One region of the Vallitalea maricola genome, then DNA from elsewhere that is predicted to be linked to it. Evidence: riboswitches for the same ligand, from Rfam matches in the RefSeq annotation. Region 1 holds a riboswitch; the other holds the start of a gene.
The links. Region 1 has a riboswitch for glycine ahead of gcvT (glycine cleavage system aminomethyltransferase GcvT). Riboswitches for the same ligand answer to the same signal wherever they lie in the genome.
Positions count from the first base shown of each region.

Region 2: linked by a shared signal. The riboswitch ahead of AACQ14_RS14655 (alanine/glycine:cation symporter family protein) and the one ahead of gcvT (glycine cleavage system aminomethyltransferase GcvT) in region 1 are both predicted to bind glycine.

Region 1 covers NZ_BTPU01000017.1:38,562-46,064, forward strand. The annotation lists gene AACQ14_RS05655 (glycoside hydrolase family 38 N-terminal domain-containing protein) at 1-2,057, shown strand, start outside; glycine riboswitch at 2,233-2,333, shown strand; glycine riboswitch at 2,337-2,411, shown strand; gene gcvT (glycine cleavage system aminomethyltransferase GcvT) at 2,801-3,907, shown strand; gene gcvH (glycine cleavage system protein GcvH) at 3,979-4,356, shown strand; gene gcvPA (aminomethyl-transferring glycine dehydrogenase subunit GcvPA) at 4,386-5,726, shown strand; gene gcvPB (aminomethyl-transferring glycine dehydrogenase subunit GcvPB) at 5,727-7,181, shown strand; gene lpdA (dihydrolipoyl dehydrogenase) at 7,206-7,503, shown strand, end outside.
Region 2 covers NZ_BTPU01000050.1:14,193-21,695, reverse strand. The annotation lists gene AACQ14_RS14660 (glycosyl hydrolase family 18 protein) at 1-475, opposite strand, end outside; gene AACQ14_RS14655 (alanine/glycine:cation symporter family protein) at 850-2,208, opposite strand; glycine riboswitch at 2,365-2,458, opposite strand; gene AACQ14_RS14650 (hypothetical protein) at 2,577-3,233, opposite strand; gene AACQ14_RS14645 (nitroreductase family protein) at 3,620-4,255, shown strand; gene AACQ14_RS14640 (GNAT family N-acetyltransferase) at 4,269-4,763, opposite strand; gene AACQ14_RS14635 (hypothetical protein) at 4,812-7,503, opposite strand, start outside.

The DNA of each region.
Region 1 (7,503 bases):
AAGAAATGGTTGATATTTTTGGTGAACAGGGAATTGATGTAAAAGTAGCCATGAATGCAGATGTCAATGGAATTTCTCTCGGAACATTTGATGTATTATTGGATAATAATATCGAATTTTTATTTACTAACATTCATACTCATCATGGAATGTACCCTCTTTATCAAAATCAAAAACCTTATTATTGGGAAAATAAAGATGGTAAAAGATTATTAGTATTCAGCGGAGAACATTACAATTTGGGTAATGCTTTAGGTATAATCTATAACAAGAACATTAATTTCATGACAGAAAACTATTTCGGCAAAACTCAGCCTCAAAATCATATTGATGCACTTAAGCATAATATAGATAATTATCTTGAACAATGCGCTGAAAATGGATATGATTATAACTTTATTCCTGCCTGTGTATCAGGTGTGTTTAGTGACAACGCTCCACCAAATACAGATATTATAAGAACTATAAAAGAGTTTAATGATGTCTATGGTGATGAGATTGAACTTCAAATGGTAACAGTGCAAGAATTCTATGATAAGATTAAAGACCAAGTAAAAGATGCACCAGTTTATACAGGTGATTTAACAGATTGGTGGGCTAATGGTGTGGGAAGTACACCATATGCAGTAAAACACTACAAAGAAGCTCAAAGAATGTACCATTTATGTAAAAGATTAGATAAAGATGGTGACATAAGTAATGAAAAATTAGTAAGAGAAGCAGAAGACAACATGTTACTATTTGCTGAACATACTTGGGGTCATTCTTCTACAATTACTAATCCTTATGATACAATGGTGCAGAATCTAGACATTAGAAATATAAGCTATGCATCTAAGGCACATGAGGCTTCAGCTAAAGATCTTAATAGAATTACTCATAAAAAAGGTGACAAACTTCGTTATTATGATCTAAGTGGTAAGATAAAAGCAATTAATCCATCCAATACAAGATGTAAAAGCATTGTAGAATTCTATATAGAAGTATGGAAATATCAAGGTGTCAAAGTTATTTGTGAATCTACAGGTGAAGAAATGAAGGCTCAGATGTCTTCTCATCCAAGAGGTGTTCTAATCAGCTTTGTAGACACTTTTGAAGCTAATGAAGAAAAAGTCTATAGTTATGAAGAAGTTCTTCAAAAAGAAATTGTTAATACAAGAGTTGCTTATGTAGGAGCAGAAAGAGTCAAAGATATCGTTAATGATTACGATACAACAAATTATAAAATTCCTTATGGCATAGAAAATGATTACTTCAAAATATCTTATGAAATAGGTAAAGGAGTAACTTCCTTCTACAATAAGGTTGATAAGGTTGAGATGCTAAAAGATGGAGATAGTGCATTCTTCACTCCTATCTATGAAAAAACACCAGTAAAAACAGATGTATATGAAGAAAGAAGATTATTAGGTAGAAATATACGTGGTCTTCATGCAGAAAAATATATTGGAAAATTAGTTTATATTAAGATCATTGATAATGGCGAGATATTTACAACTGTTGAACTTATATATGAATTGGAAGGGACTTATTTTAGTTCTGTAGTTATAAAACTATATAATACTCTACCAAAATTAGAGTTTAAATACAAAATAGCCAAAACATTATCTACAGATATTGAAAGTGTATATCTACCATTAACACTTGATAATCTTGATGCAACAAAATATATTGATAAAAGTGATGCTGTCATGAGACCAGGTATCGATCAGATTCCAGGTACTTGTATGGAATATTATCTTGTTGATAATGGCTTGATATATGAATCAGACAAGAATACTATCTTAATCCAAACAAAAGACACACCACTTATATATATGGGAGAATTAAAACATCATCCAATAGTTCTTTGTGACAACAAGGAAGAGAACAATAAAAGAGATGTGTACTCATGGATTATGAACAATACATGGGAAACTAATTTCAAAATGGATTTATCAGGTATAACTGAATACTGCTATACTCTAGACCTTGTTGAAACAACTAATGCACGAGAAAGCTTTAATAGAATGAAAGATGAAAGTTTTGGTATAATCACCTTTATGATTAATGATTAGCGATCAGGTGTTTGCTTTTATTAATATTTATTAATATATTTTATAAAAACACTTGAAAAATTTCTGATAATACATTAATATGAAGTTATAAATGATGAGTGTAACTTATTAAACTCATTAACATATATATTAGTATATAATATGATTAAAAGAATAATTAAATAATGAATCCTATGGGAAAATTGCGAGAGATACCTATTTAAGGAGCCGAAGAAGCAACATAGAAATAGCCATATTTCTATAGAATCTTTCAGGCAAAAGGATCGTAATTGGATGGGAATTCTGGAAAGCTTTTTGAAAGCACCGAAGGAGCAATATCTTAATGATAGAATCTCTCAGGTAAAAATACAGGATAAGAGGCATTTACATTAAAATGCTCTCTTATCCTTTTTTATATTTAATTATACTATCCAATAATGCTTAAAAGGTATGGCTAGATTACCGAGCGAAGATAGTATAGGGGAATATGGAGCAGTGAGCCAGGACGGCGAACTCAGCTTTTTAAACATGGACGTTTAATTAGCTGACGAAATATTCCCCTATACTATCTGAACGACTGTTATGCTATATGGTTTTTAAATCATAATACTAATATATTCTATATAAGTCCAATTAAATAATTGTTATATAGCGGCAATTATTTATATCTATTAGACTTATGAAATCAAGAAAAATATATTGAGCTTATTTAAATTGGGTGTATAGATGCTTAAGTTCAATATATAGATTAGGGAGGTTTACATATGGAACAAAGTAAAAGAACAGCTTTATACAATACTCATAAGAAATATAATGGAAATATAGTTGATTTCGCAGGTTTTGAACTTCCATTATATTATGAGAGTATTCTTGAAGAGCATAATGCTGTAAGAAATAATGCAGGGATGTTTGACGTAAGTCATATGGGCGAAGTTACAGTTAAGGGAGAAGAGGCAGAAAAATACATACAGAATCTAGTTACCAACGATATATCAGTTATTACTGATAATGGAGTTATGTATACACTTATGTGCTATGAAAACGGTGGTGTAGTAGATGACTTGTTAGTCTATAAATATAATACCACTGACTACCTCCTTGTCATTAATGCAAGCAATATTGAAAAAGACTACAATTGGATGGTAGAGCAAAAAGGTTCATTTGATGTTGATTTAGAAAATATTAGCGATGATGTAGCAGAAGTTGCACTACAAGGACCAAAAGCACAAGAAATACTCCAAAAATTGACAGACACTGATTTACAGGCAATCACATTTTTTAGATTCAATGAGAACGTGTTAGTCAATAATAACAAATGTATTGTATCAAGAACAGGATATACAGGAGAAGATGGTTTTGAAATATATACTTCTCTAGACAATATAGTCAATATATGGGAAGCAATAATGGAAGCTGGTAAAGATGAAGGATTAAAACCTGCTGGGTTAGGTTGCAGGGATACACTTAGATTCGAGGTTGCATTACCTTTATATGGAAATGAAATAGATAAAGACATAACTCCATTAGAAGCATCTTTAGGATATTTTGTAAAATTAGATACAGATTTTATAGGTAAAGATGTGTTGATTAAACAAAAAGAGCAAGGACTATCAAGAAAACTTGTGGGTATTGAATTACTTGGAAAAGGTATAGCTAGACATGGTTATGATATTTTATCACCTGAAGGAGATAAGATAGGGGTTGTTACTACAGGTTATCAATCACCATCAGTAGGTAAAACTGTAGCTCTTGGTTTAATTGATATAGATTATACAAAAATGGGTACAGATGTAAGTGTTAAGATCAGGAAAAAACAAGTACCAGCTAAGGTAGTAAGCAAAAAATTCTACAAGAAAAATTATTCCAAATAGTTAACAAAAGAGGCTATGCCTTGTTTATATCTACACTAAATAATATAAAATAAATTTAGGAGGAATTAACAATGAAAATTATGGAAGATTATTATTACACTAAAAATCATGAATGGGTTAAAGTAGATGGGAATACTGCAATAATAGGTGTGTCAGATTACGCACAACATGCTATGGGTCAAATAGTTTATGTGGAATTACCAGAAGTAGATGATGAATTCGCTAAGGAAGATGCATTTAGTGTTGTAGAATCAGTAAAAGCTGCATCAGACATATATATGCCTGTTGGAGGTACAATAGTAGAGGTTAATGAAGATTTGGATGATGAGCCAGAATTAATTAATACTGACCCATATACTAATTATATCTGTAAGATTGAATTAGCTGATGAAAATGAAATAGAAGATCTTATGAATGCAAAAGAATACGAAGAGTTCTGCGATAAATAAAAATTAATATGTAAGGAGGTAGGTAGCTTATGTTTCCATATTTACCACATACAGAAGAAGATATAAAGAGTATGTTAGAAGTTATAGGGGTAGAGAGCATAGATGCTTTATTTGATGATGTTCCTGAGAAAATAAGGTTAAAGGAATTATTGAAGATTAATAAACCAATGAGTGAATTAGAAGTAAGTCAGTACATGAAAAAGTTTGCTGACAGTAATAAAGGAGTAGATGATTTGGTATGTTTCTTAGGAGCAGGAGCATATGACCATTATATACCATCTATTATAAAACATATAACTTCACGTTCTGAATTCTATACTGCTTACACTCCATACCAGCCTGAAATCAGTCAAGGTACATTACAGGCTATATTTGAATATCAAAGCATGATATGCGAATTGACAGGTATGGATGTAGCCAATGCTTCATTATATGACGGTTCTACTGCTACAGCAGAGGGAGCACTTATGGCATGTGGAGCCACAAGAAGAAATAAAATTGCTGTTTCTAGGACTGTAAGTCCAGGTACAAGAAAAGTTTTAGAGACTTATACAAAATATAAGGGAATAGAACTTATTGAAATAGAAGAAAATGATGGCGTTACTGATATAGATGATTTAAGAAATAAGATGAATAAAGATGTTGCAGGAGTAATTGTTCAAAATCCTAATTTCTTTGGAATTATAGAAGATATGAGTGAAGTAGAAAAAATTACCCATGATTCAAAAGGACTGTTAATGATTAATGCAGACCCAATATCACTGGCTATTCTAAAAACTCCAGGTGAATATGGTGCTGATATAGTTATTGGTGAAGGGCAAAGTCTAGGTAATCCACTTAATTTTGGAGGTCCATATCTAGGATTTATTTCCTGTACTAAAAAATTGATGAGAAAACTTCCAGGCAGGATAGTAGGTCAGGCAGAAGATGTAAATGGAAAAAGAGGTTTTGTGTTGACTCTACAAGCTAGAGAACAACATATAAGACGTGATAAAGCAACTTCCAATATTACATCCAACCAAGGTCTTAACGCTCTTACTGCGGCGATATATCTTAGTACTCTTGGTAAAGAAGGATTAAAAGAAGTAGCTTACAATTGTCTTAAAAAAGCTCATTATGCTGCTGAACTAATAGGTAAGTCCAGTAAATACGAACTCAGGTTCAATAAACCATTTTTCATGGAGTTTGTGGTTAAGAGCAGTATAAAACCTGAAAAAATTAACAAAGAGCTTCTACATAACAATATTCTTGGAGGTTATGAATTAGGAGGGGATTACAGTAATTATAATGATGATATACTCCTATGTGTAACTGAGAAAAGAACAAAGAAACAAATAGATGATTTAGTAAACATAATGGAGGGGATGTAAATGATAGAATATGATAAATTGATTTTTGAGGTATCAAAAGATGGTAGAAAAAGTTATAGCCTTCCAGAGTGTGACGTACCTGATATTAACATAGAGGAACTTATTCCAACTGAGTTTCTTAGAAAAGAAGATGCACAGCTGCCACAAGTAAGTGAAGTAGATGTAATACGTCATTTTACGTTGTTATCTAATAAGAATTTTGGTGTAGATACTGGATTCTATCCTCTTGGTTCTTGTACAATGAAATATAATCCTAAGATAAATGAAGATATGGCTTCCCTTGATGGATTCACAAAACTTCATCCTTTACAGCCAGAAAGCACAGTTCAGGGAGCATTAGAACTAATGTATAACCTACAAGAAAGTCTACAAGAGATAACAGGTATGTCAAAAGTTTCTTTACAGCCTGCTGCAGGGGCTCAAGGAGAATTGACAGGACTTATGATAGTTAAGGCATATCATGATTATAATGGTAATCATAATAAGAAAAAAATCATTATCCCAGATTCTGCACATGGTACTAATCCAGCTAGTACTAGCATGGCAGGTTTTACATCTGTTGAAATTAAATCAAATGACAAGGGAATTGTAGATATTCAGGCGCTAAAAGAAGTATTAGATGAAGATGTTGCAGGACTTATGCTTACTAATCCTAATACACTTGGTCTGTTTGAAAAGGATATTCTCACTATATCAGAGCTGGTTCATGAGGTAGGAGGGTTACTATATTATGATGGTGCCAATATGAACGCTAATATGGGAATAACACGCCCTGGGGATATGGGATTCGATATTGTCCATCTTAATCTGCATAAGACATTTTCAGCACCTCATGGAGGAGGAGGACCAGGCAGTGGACCAGTTGGTGTCGTTAAAGAATTAGCTCCATTCCTTCCAAGGCCAATAGTTGAGAAAGAAGGCGACGATTATACTCTTAAAAATGATATAGAAACATCTATAGGAGCAGTTAAAAACTTCTATGGTAATTTTGGAGTGCTTGTAAAAGCTTACACGTATATTCTAACTATGGGTGGAGAAGGCTTGAAACAGGCAAGCAGATTAGCAGTACTTAATGCTAATTATATGAAGGAAAGATTAAAAGTAGATTATATATTGCCAGTTGATGAGGTATGCAAACATGAATTTGTTTTAGGCGGATTAGGAGAAAATGAAGGTCACGTAACAACATTAGATGTTGCCAAGAGACTTATGGATTATGGATATCATCCACCTACAATATATTTTCCCCTTATAATAGATAATGCTTTAATGATAGAACCTACAGAAACTGAAAGCAAGGAAAATATGGATGGTTTTATAGATGCACTTATCAAGATAAAAGAAGAGTCCATTAGTAATGCAGAGGAATTGAAAAAAGCTCCATTTAAAACTTGTATCAGAAGATTTGATGAAGTTACAGCAGCTAGAAAACCAATATTACGCTACACAAAATAATCTTAATAAATGGGAGGTGGATCAATGAAGGATATTATTGTAATAGGTGGTGGACCTGGAGGTTATGTGGCAGCCATAAGAGCCGCTCAGCTTGGCGGGAAAGTTTGTATAATCGAGAAGGATACATTTGGTGGTACTTGTCTTAATAGAGGCTGTATACCTACAAAAGCTCTATATAGAAATGCTGAGATAATAAATACCTTAGGTAGAAGTGAACAATTTGGTATAGACATAGAGAGCTATAAAATTAATTATAAGAGCGTACTAAAAAGGAAAGATGACATAGTAGATAAATTAGTCAGTGGTGTTGAAAAGTTATTGA
Region 2 (7,503 bases), on a different contig from region 1:
ATTCTGCATCTGTTGCATTAAAAGGTGAAAACGCCATTGTATATGTATCACCTACTGGTTCTGCAAAAGCTACATTAACTACGTTGAAATCTGTAGTTACGTCCCTAAGTCTTATTACCCCCGAACCATTATCAAAATTATGCCAATATCCAACAACCACTCTTTCAAGATCTGAGGGACCTGGACCTGGATCTGGATTAGGGTCTGGGTTTGGGTCTGGATTTGGATCTGGATCTGGTGTTGTAGTTGCCAACCAAAGTGATGGAACATTAGGTGGCTCCCATCCTACTAATGAAGTATGATTCTGTCTGCATTCATAAACTGTACTATTATAAGTTACTAAATCCCCAACACTATAACTTACTCCAGTCTGCCATTCATTAATCTGTTGTGCCTGCGTACTAGTACATGTAATAGTTGTAAAAAGTAATAAAACTGCAATAATTAGAGTCATAAGATTGTGAAATTTCTTCATGCTAATCCTTCCTCCTATTTTTTATTTCTTTTGTCTCTTATAGGTTTTAATCTAGTCAATTTTAGTTAACTATTACTCTATGATTATATTTAATAGATTAATACATTAATTTATTAATGTATTAATCTATCTAAACAAAAAAATAAAAGGAGATTGTATATTATTTTTATAAAGTTTTCTAAAGGAAATAAAAAGATAAGTTTATTAAATACTGTTATTTTATTAAAATAATATCATACGTTAACTATAGATACTAGAAGATAATCTTGTTCTTTATTGCACAATATTGTCCATTTTCAAACAATTTAAAAAGCTTATGGATTAATAACATCCTAAGCTTTTCATAATAATTATTACTCTACATTTAATTTTACCTATCTATATCTTTCTTCCTTAAGAGTTCTAAAATACTGTTTAGTCTCAAATGATATGACTCCACTTAGACCAATGATTCCAATAAGGTTAGGTATTGCCATCAATCCATTAACGATATCAGCTATAACCCATATCAAGTCTAGTTTTAGGAACGCACCTACTCCTACTAATCCTATAAATATTAATTTGTATGGTACGATACCTTTTACCCCGAATAGATACTCCGTACATCTTTCACCGTAATAATTCCATCCTAGTATTGTTGTAAATGCAAAAAAGATAAGTCCAATAGTTAAGATGAATTCTCCACCAGCTATAGGTAATCCCTGTTTGAATGCCAAGTTAGTCATCTCAGCTCCTGCGAATTCTGATTTGAATGCCCCTGTCATAACCAATGATATACCTGTCATAGTACATATTATGATAGTATCAAAAAAAGTACCTGTCATAGATATAAGACCTTGTTTAACACATGAATCAGTTTTAGCTGCTGCAGCTGCTATTGGAGCTGACCCAAGTCCTGACTCATTGGAGAATACTCCTCTTGATATTCCGTTCTGAATAGCTTTCATAACTGTTGTACCTAAGAATCCACCTGCCGCCGCCATAGGTGTAAAAGCACTATTAATAATCAATGAGACTGCACTTGGTACTGATTCTATATTAAATATAATTATTGTAAGAGAAGCAATTATGTATAAAACAGCCATAACAGGAACAATGAATTCACACACACCTGAAATACTTTTTATTCCACCTAGTGTTACGAAAGTTACTAGCAATGTCAATACAACTGCTGTCACTGCTACAGGAACATTAAAAGTAATCTTCACAGCAGTTGTTATAGAATTTATCTGTGTGAATGTCCCTATACCAAAGAATGCAACACCAATACCAAATATAGCAAAAAGTTTAGCAAGAAATTTATTCCCTAGTCCTTTTTCTATATAATACATTGGTCCACCTGACATCTGACCATTCTCATCTATTACCCTGTATTTTACTGCTAACAGGGATTCAGCGTATTTAGTTGCCATACCAAAAAATGCAGCAATCCACATCCAGAAAAGTGCTCCTGGACCTCCTGCTTTTATAGCTGTTGCAACCCCGACAATATTACCAGTACCTATGGTCGCTGCTAAAGCAGTACATAAGGCAGCAAAACTAGATACATCACCATCAGCCTTATCATCTTTATCTTTTCCAAATAAATATTTCAGTGCTAGAGGCAGCTTAAAAACCTGTATGATTCCTAGCCTAATCGTTAGATATAATCCTGTTCCAACTAATAGTATAAGTAGTGGTGGTCCCCAAACCACACTATCAATTCTCTTAAATATTTCAATCATTGTATCCATCCAAAATCCTCCGTCTTTAATAATTTATGTCTTGTTATAGAAAAATATAGTATCTTTTTACAATAAAAAAAGCCAATGGTATGATTCCATGGCTTATTAATAAAAAAAGCCAAATCATATGATTTGACCTCTGGTTACAAAATATATTCTATAGTGAATATATCCTCTGTCCTTTTACCTGAGAGTTTCACTAATCATTCATTAGTTTTCCCCTTCGGTGCTCATTAAGAGTCTCTCCAGAGGTTCGTCCAAAAGCGGTCGATAATTCTTCCGCAATCTTCATCCGAACATATTTACTTTTACATACATATTATAACAGCATTTCTCATTTTGTAAATATAAAATTTTTAACAATTATAGAATATGTACTATGCTATAGTTTTTATATATGTCATCAATAATTGAACACCTACAGCTAATACAAGTGAACATACAGCTGTTATAGGTTTTACAGCACGTTCAGAAACATTTAATATCTTACCTTTTTTGTCTGCTTTTGCAATTAACATTATGATGAAGGCATTAACCAAGTTATTGATTATCAAGAATTTTAACAGATATTCTTGTGGACCTTTACTAATCATTCTAGATGGAATACCAATATTGAATAGAATCACTGCATCTAAAAAGTATATGATTCTCCAAGAAAAACCTGCTAATAATGCACTAGAAAATCCTATTTCCTTGTTTTTCTTAACACTCCATGCTACTAAAGCCATTACACTCAATCCTTCTAAAACTATAGCGAATGCTGGATTAATAACTTTTACTGGATGTGAGATAGGCATAAATAAATTGACTAATTTAATGATACCTGCTATCAAACTTGAATAAAAGATCACTGAAAAATTATTACTCTTCTTATAGGCTTTACGTAGAATACAATACCCTATAGGAAACATAACACAACCACTAATACCAATGGTACTTAAATTCAATAGATAACCAAGTGTGGCCTCTGTTATACCCCAAATTCCTCCAAAAAACAAAGCATAAATTAATGTACTTTTTAATTTGCCTTTCATTTTTAACACCCTCCAATAAATTTCATAATATTAAATTAATATATGAATATCAATTATATATTTTATATTTATTATATCACTTAATTTTGTTTTGTTCAATTATTTCAACATATTTTGCAATACGCCATTTATTATTATATTTTTAATAAAATGCGTATAATTATTAGCTGTTTTGAAAAAATACTTAATAATTAGTTGTCATTACTGAAAAAGACTAATAATTTTAATGCGACATTTTTCTTGCCGTATACATAGTTTATTTTTTACTATATAATATAAACAACTCAACTTTCTAATCATTATAGTATTAAGCATGATAACATATTTTTGGTGTAGAAGTTGAATAGCTGATATTTATGATAAATGAAGAAAGGAATATATGATATATGAATAATCTAGATTTCATCTATAATAGACATAGTGTTAGAAAATTTACTGACCAAGAGATTCCAATGGAAAATATAACTAAAATACTTGAAGCTTCCACATACTGCCCTTCAGCAAAGAATGTTCAGAATTGGCATTTTGTTGTTGTAAAGAACAAACAAAAGATTGAAGAGATCGCAAAATCCATTGAGAGAAAAAATAGCGAGATTGCTGATAAATTACATGATGAAAACAAAAAAACAGCTTTTACCAAGTTCGTTAGATTCGCTACTCTTTTCAGAAATGCTCCTGCTGTAATTCTGGTATATGCTAGTTCCTATATTCCAACTGGTCTTGATGAATTACAAGAAGCTGGTGGTTATGAGCAAGAAATAAATCACATAATTAGCATGTCACCACAGATGCAAAGTATAGGAGCATTAATAGAAAATTTAACTCTAGCTGCTACAGCTATGGGTTATGGTACTTGCTGGATGACAAGCGGCAACTATGCGGCTAGAGAAATATCAGAAGTTGTACAATTTACTAATAATGATTTTTACCTTGCCGCTATAGTTCCAATAGGAGTTCCTAATTTACCAATTAAAAGTCCCGGTAGAAAACCAATTCAAGAAGTAATTTCAATTATTGAATAATACTTTTAGGATATTAATCTACTTTATAAACTTTTAGATATAATTCGTCCCTTATACTATTGAATTCCTCCTCACTAATCTGTGAGGGATATGACATAATAAGTAGAGGTACGCTTTCTTTATTCTTATCATAGGCTGGTTGAACATAGTTATAGTTATTAAGTTTGAATCCTAGTCGTGTATAGAAGTCTATTCTTTTCTTGGCTTCTTGTGTATTTGGCTCTTCAACTTCTAATATTATCTTATTACTATCATCTATTATTTTCTTTATAGTCTTACTGCCATGACCTTTACCTCTACTATTTTTGTCAAAGGCCAAATGCTCAATATATACGAAATCGCTTAAATCCCAAGTTGTATAAAATCCTACGATTATATTATTATCTTTTACAGGATACAAATTGTATTCATCCTCTTTCATTATATCCATCTGCTGTTTCAGACTTCTACGTTCATTCTCTGGGAATGATTCACAATATATATTCCATATTACATCAAAATCTTCCATTTCAATCAGTTCTCCTTAAGTATTTTTGTAGATAGAAACTATTACCTCTTAATCTAAGTAAATTTCTTTTTTAATTGACCAATTTATGTTATCAATTTTACTAGACCACTCTTCTTTATTATCAATTTTTATAGTAATTTTTTCATCATCAATAAAATAATTCAGCTCACCATTATCAGTCTTATTTTTATCTAACTTTATTTCATACATTTTATCTGTATCTATTTCATAAAAGTAGACAATATCTTTTATTTGGTTTCCATCTTGTCCTTCTTTTGTGAATACTAGTGTATCATTAGTTGTTTTATATGAAACATACATATTGCTGGTTAATATAGTCTTGTCATCATCTACTCTGATTAAATTGCTATCATTATCCATGTATAATACAACTGTTTGTCCATAAATATCAGATATGCCGACTATATCATAAAAATTGTCTCCTATCACATCTTTTTTCAATGATGATAGATTTAATCTAACCAGCTCTCCATTAATGTTATTGTAATAGATGTTATCCTTTTTTGTTCCTATAAAATAACTAAAATCACTACATATCAATTTTGTATTATCATTTCTATTATCAACCATAATCAGTTCGTTTCTCTTTTCAAAAATGATATTGTTATTATAAATAGTTGTATAGCCTGAAACAGAATCTAATATTGTCTTAGGATTAATATTAAATCCATTAGTCAAATCAATTACCTTCAAACTATTATCCTCGTCCATGTAATATACTTTATTATTCAATGCATATATCAAATTTCCAGTTTTAATATCTTTTCTATTCATTGTGTCTATATCAATGATAGTCATACCTTCATGAGATGCAACTCCATTATTATTGCCTATTACACAATACTTTTCATTAACTATATACATATCTAGTGGGTCTCCTTCTCCACCCATACCAAATATTGATTTATAGAACTCTTTGACCTCTAGTGTATTTAAGGTAATTTTAAAAACTATGCTATCATCATTACTTATATAGACTGCATCATCAGTAATTGCTAGTGTACTGTCTGATGGATAAAAGAAGTCCACAGTGCTTTTAATTGTCCTATTAATCTTATCATATGTATATAAGGAGTTTTCTACTGCATATATTAGAGCCTTATCATCTTCGTATAATATCTCATCAGGTTTCTTATATTCTTTGTCAAATTTAAATATTCTAGTACACATGCTTCCACTGTCACCAGAGTAAATTTGATTATTATGCATGAATAAATGAGAAACCGCTCCTCCTTTTGGTATAACACTGATTAGTTCTTTTTTATTCTTATTATCTTTTATTTTATATAATAATTGGTTTTCAACAAAATACAATGTATCTGATTCACTCATCATTAATTGTACACTATCATTTGTAGACGTAATTTTATTAGTAGATTTATCCTTACAATAAAATCTTATTGGATAATTAGTACTATAATAAATATTTTTGTTTGTAACTGCATAATCTAAAACCATTTTTTTATCAATTAATTTATGCTCATCTTTTGAGTAACAATAAAAACCAAATTGTTCATCATATCTAGTATAATACACTTGTTTACTGTAAGCCTTAATATTAATGACTGGAAAATCAGTAGTAAGTAATGTATCGCCAAATTTTCTATCAATGATAACTAGATGATTATCCTTTTTCCTTGTATAAGCCAATATTTCTGAAGAAAATGCAAATTCCTTATATTCTTCTTTTATATCATCTTTAACCTCATTGATATCTGATTCCAAATAAGTATTTTTAGCTTTAATCATATATGAATTATTACACTCTGATTTGTGTTCTTTATTACCCATATAGTAATAATCTACTATATTAGCTTTATACATGTCTTTTTCCTCTGCAGTATAAAAATCCATCAAGTAGTCTTCATAATACATCTTGTCATCTTTTAATTTAAATATTTTTTCTTGATCATACCTGTCATTTGCTGACTCTTTATTCCAATATAGAATATCAATTATATCTGTTGTCTTCTTATCTAAACTTAGTATATGCCCTTTAGTAGTTAATAAATAAATATCATCATCAAGTACTACTCCTTTTGGAGGAATGAAATTTTGAAAATCAGCTTCTTTCATATATTTATTACCATTAATCACATAGATTGAATTAAATGAATAAGATGGAGAATACACATATAAACTATCCTCAGTTACTTTCTTATTATAAGTTTCTTTTTGTAAATCAACTATTGTATCAGTTTCATAATCATATTTCTTGATCTTAGAATCTGCTTGAAAGTATAGATTTTTATTTTTAGTTATTCGTATCCCATCATTATAATTACAATCATGTAATGAAAATTTGATTATTTCATCTAATTTCGCAGTTTCCATATTATATTTATAGATATGTCTAAGATAATCTTCTTTTGAATCATCTACCTGAATATATGTAATGTTATCTTCGTGAAGTACATTCAGATTGTACTTATTTTCTAGTAAAAGTATTTCTTTATCGTCGTCAATATTTTGTATATACACATTACTATCTTTACAATATAGAATCTTATCCCCTGCAAATTTTACTGGATATTCAATATATTTCACTAAAGATGTTTTGAATGAGTCTCCATCCAATAAGTACATTTTGTTGTTTGACATGAAGTAATTCTTTTTATCAAGTTTCATTAACTCATTAGAATAAGAATTATCTATACTTCGTTCAAATATTTGTTTACATTCCTTGGTTTCTTTATTTAATGAATATAGAGTATTATCA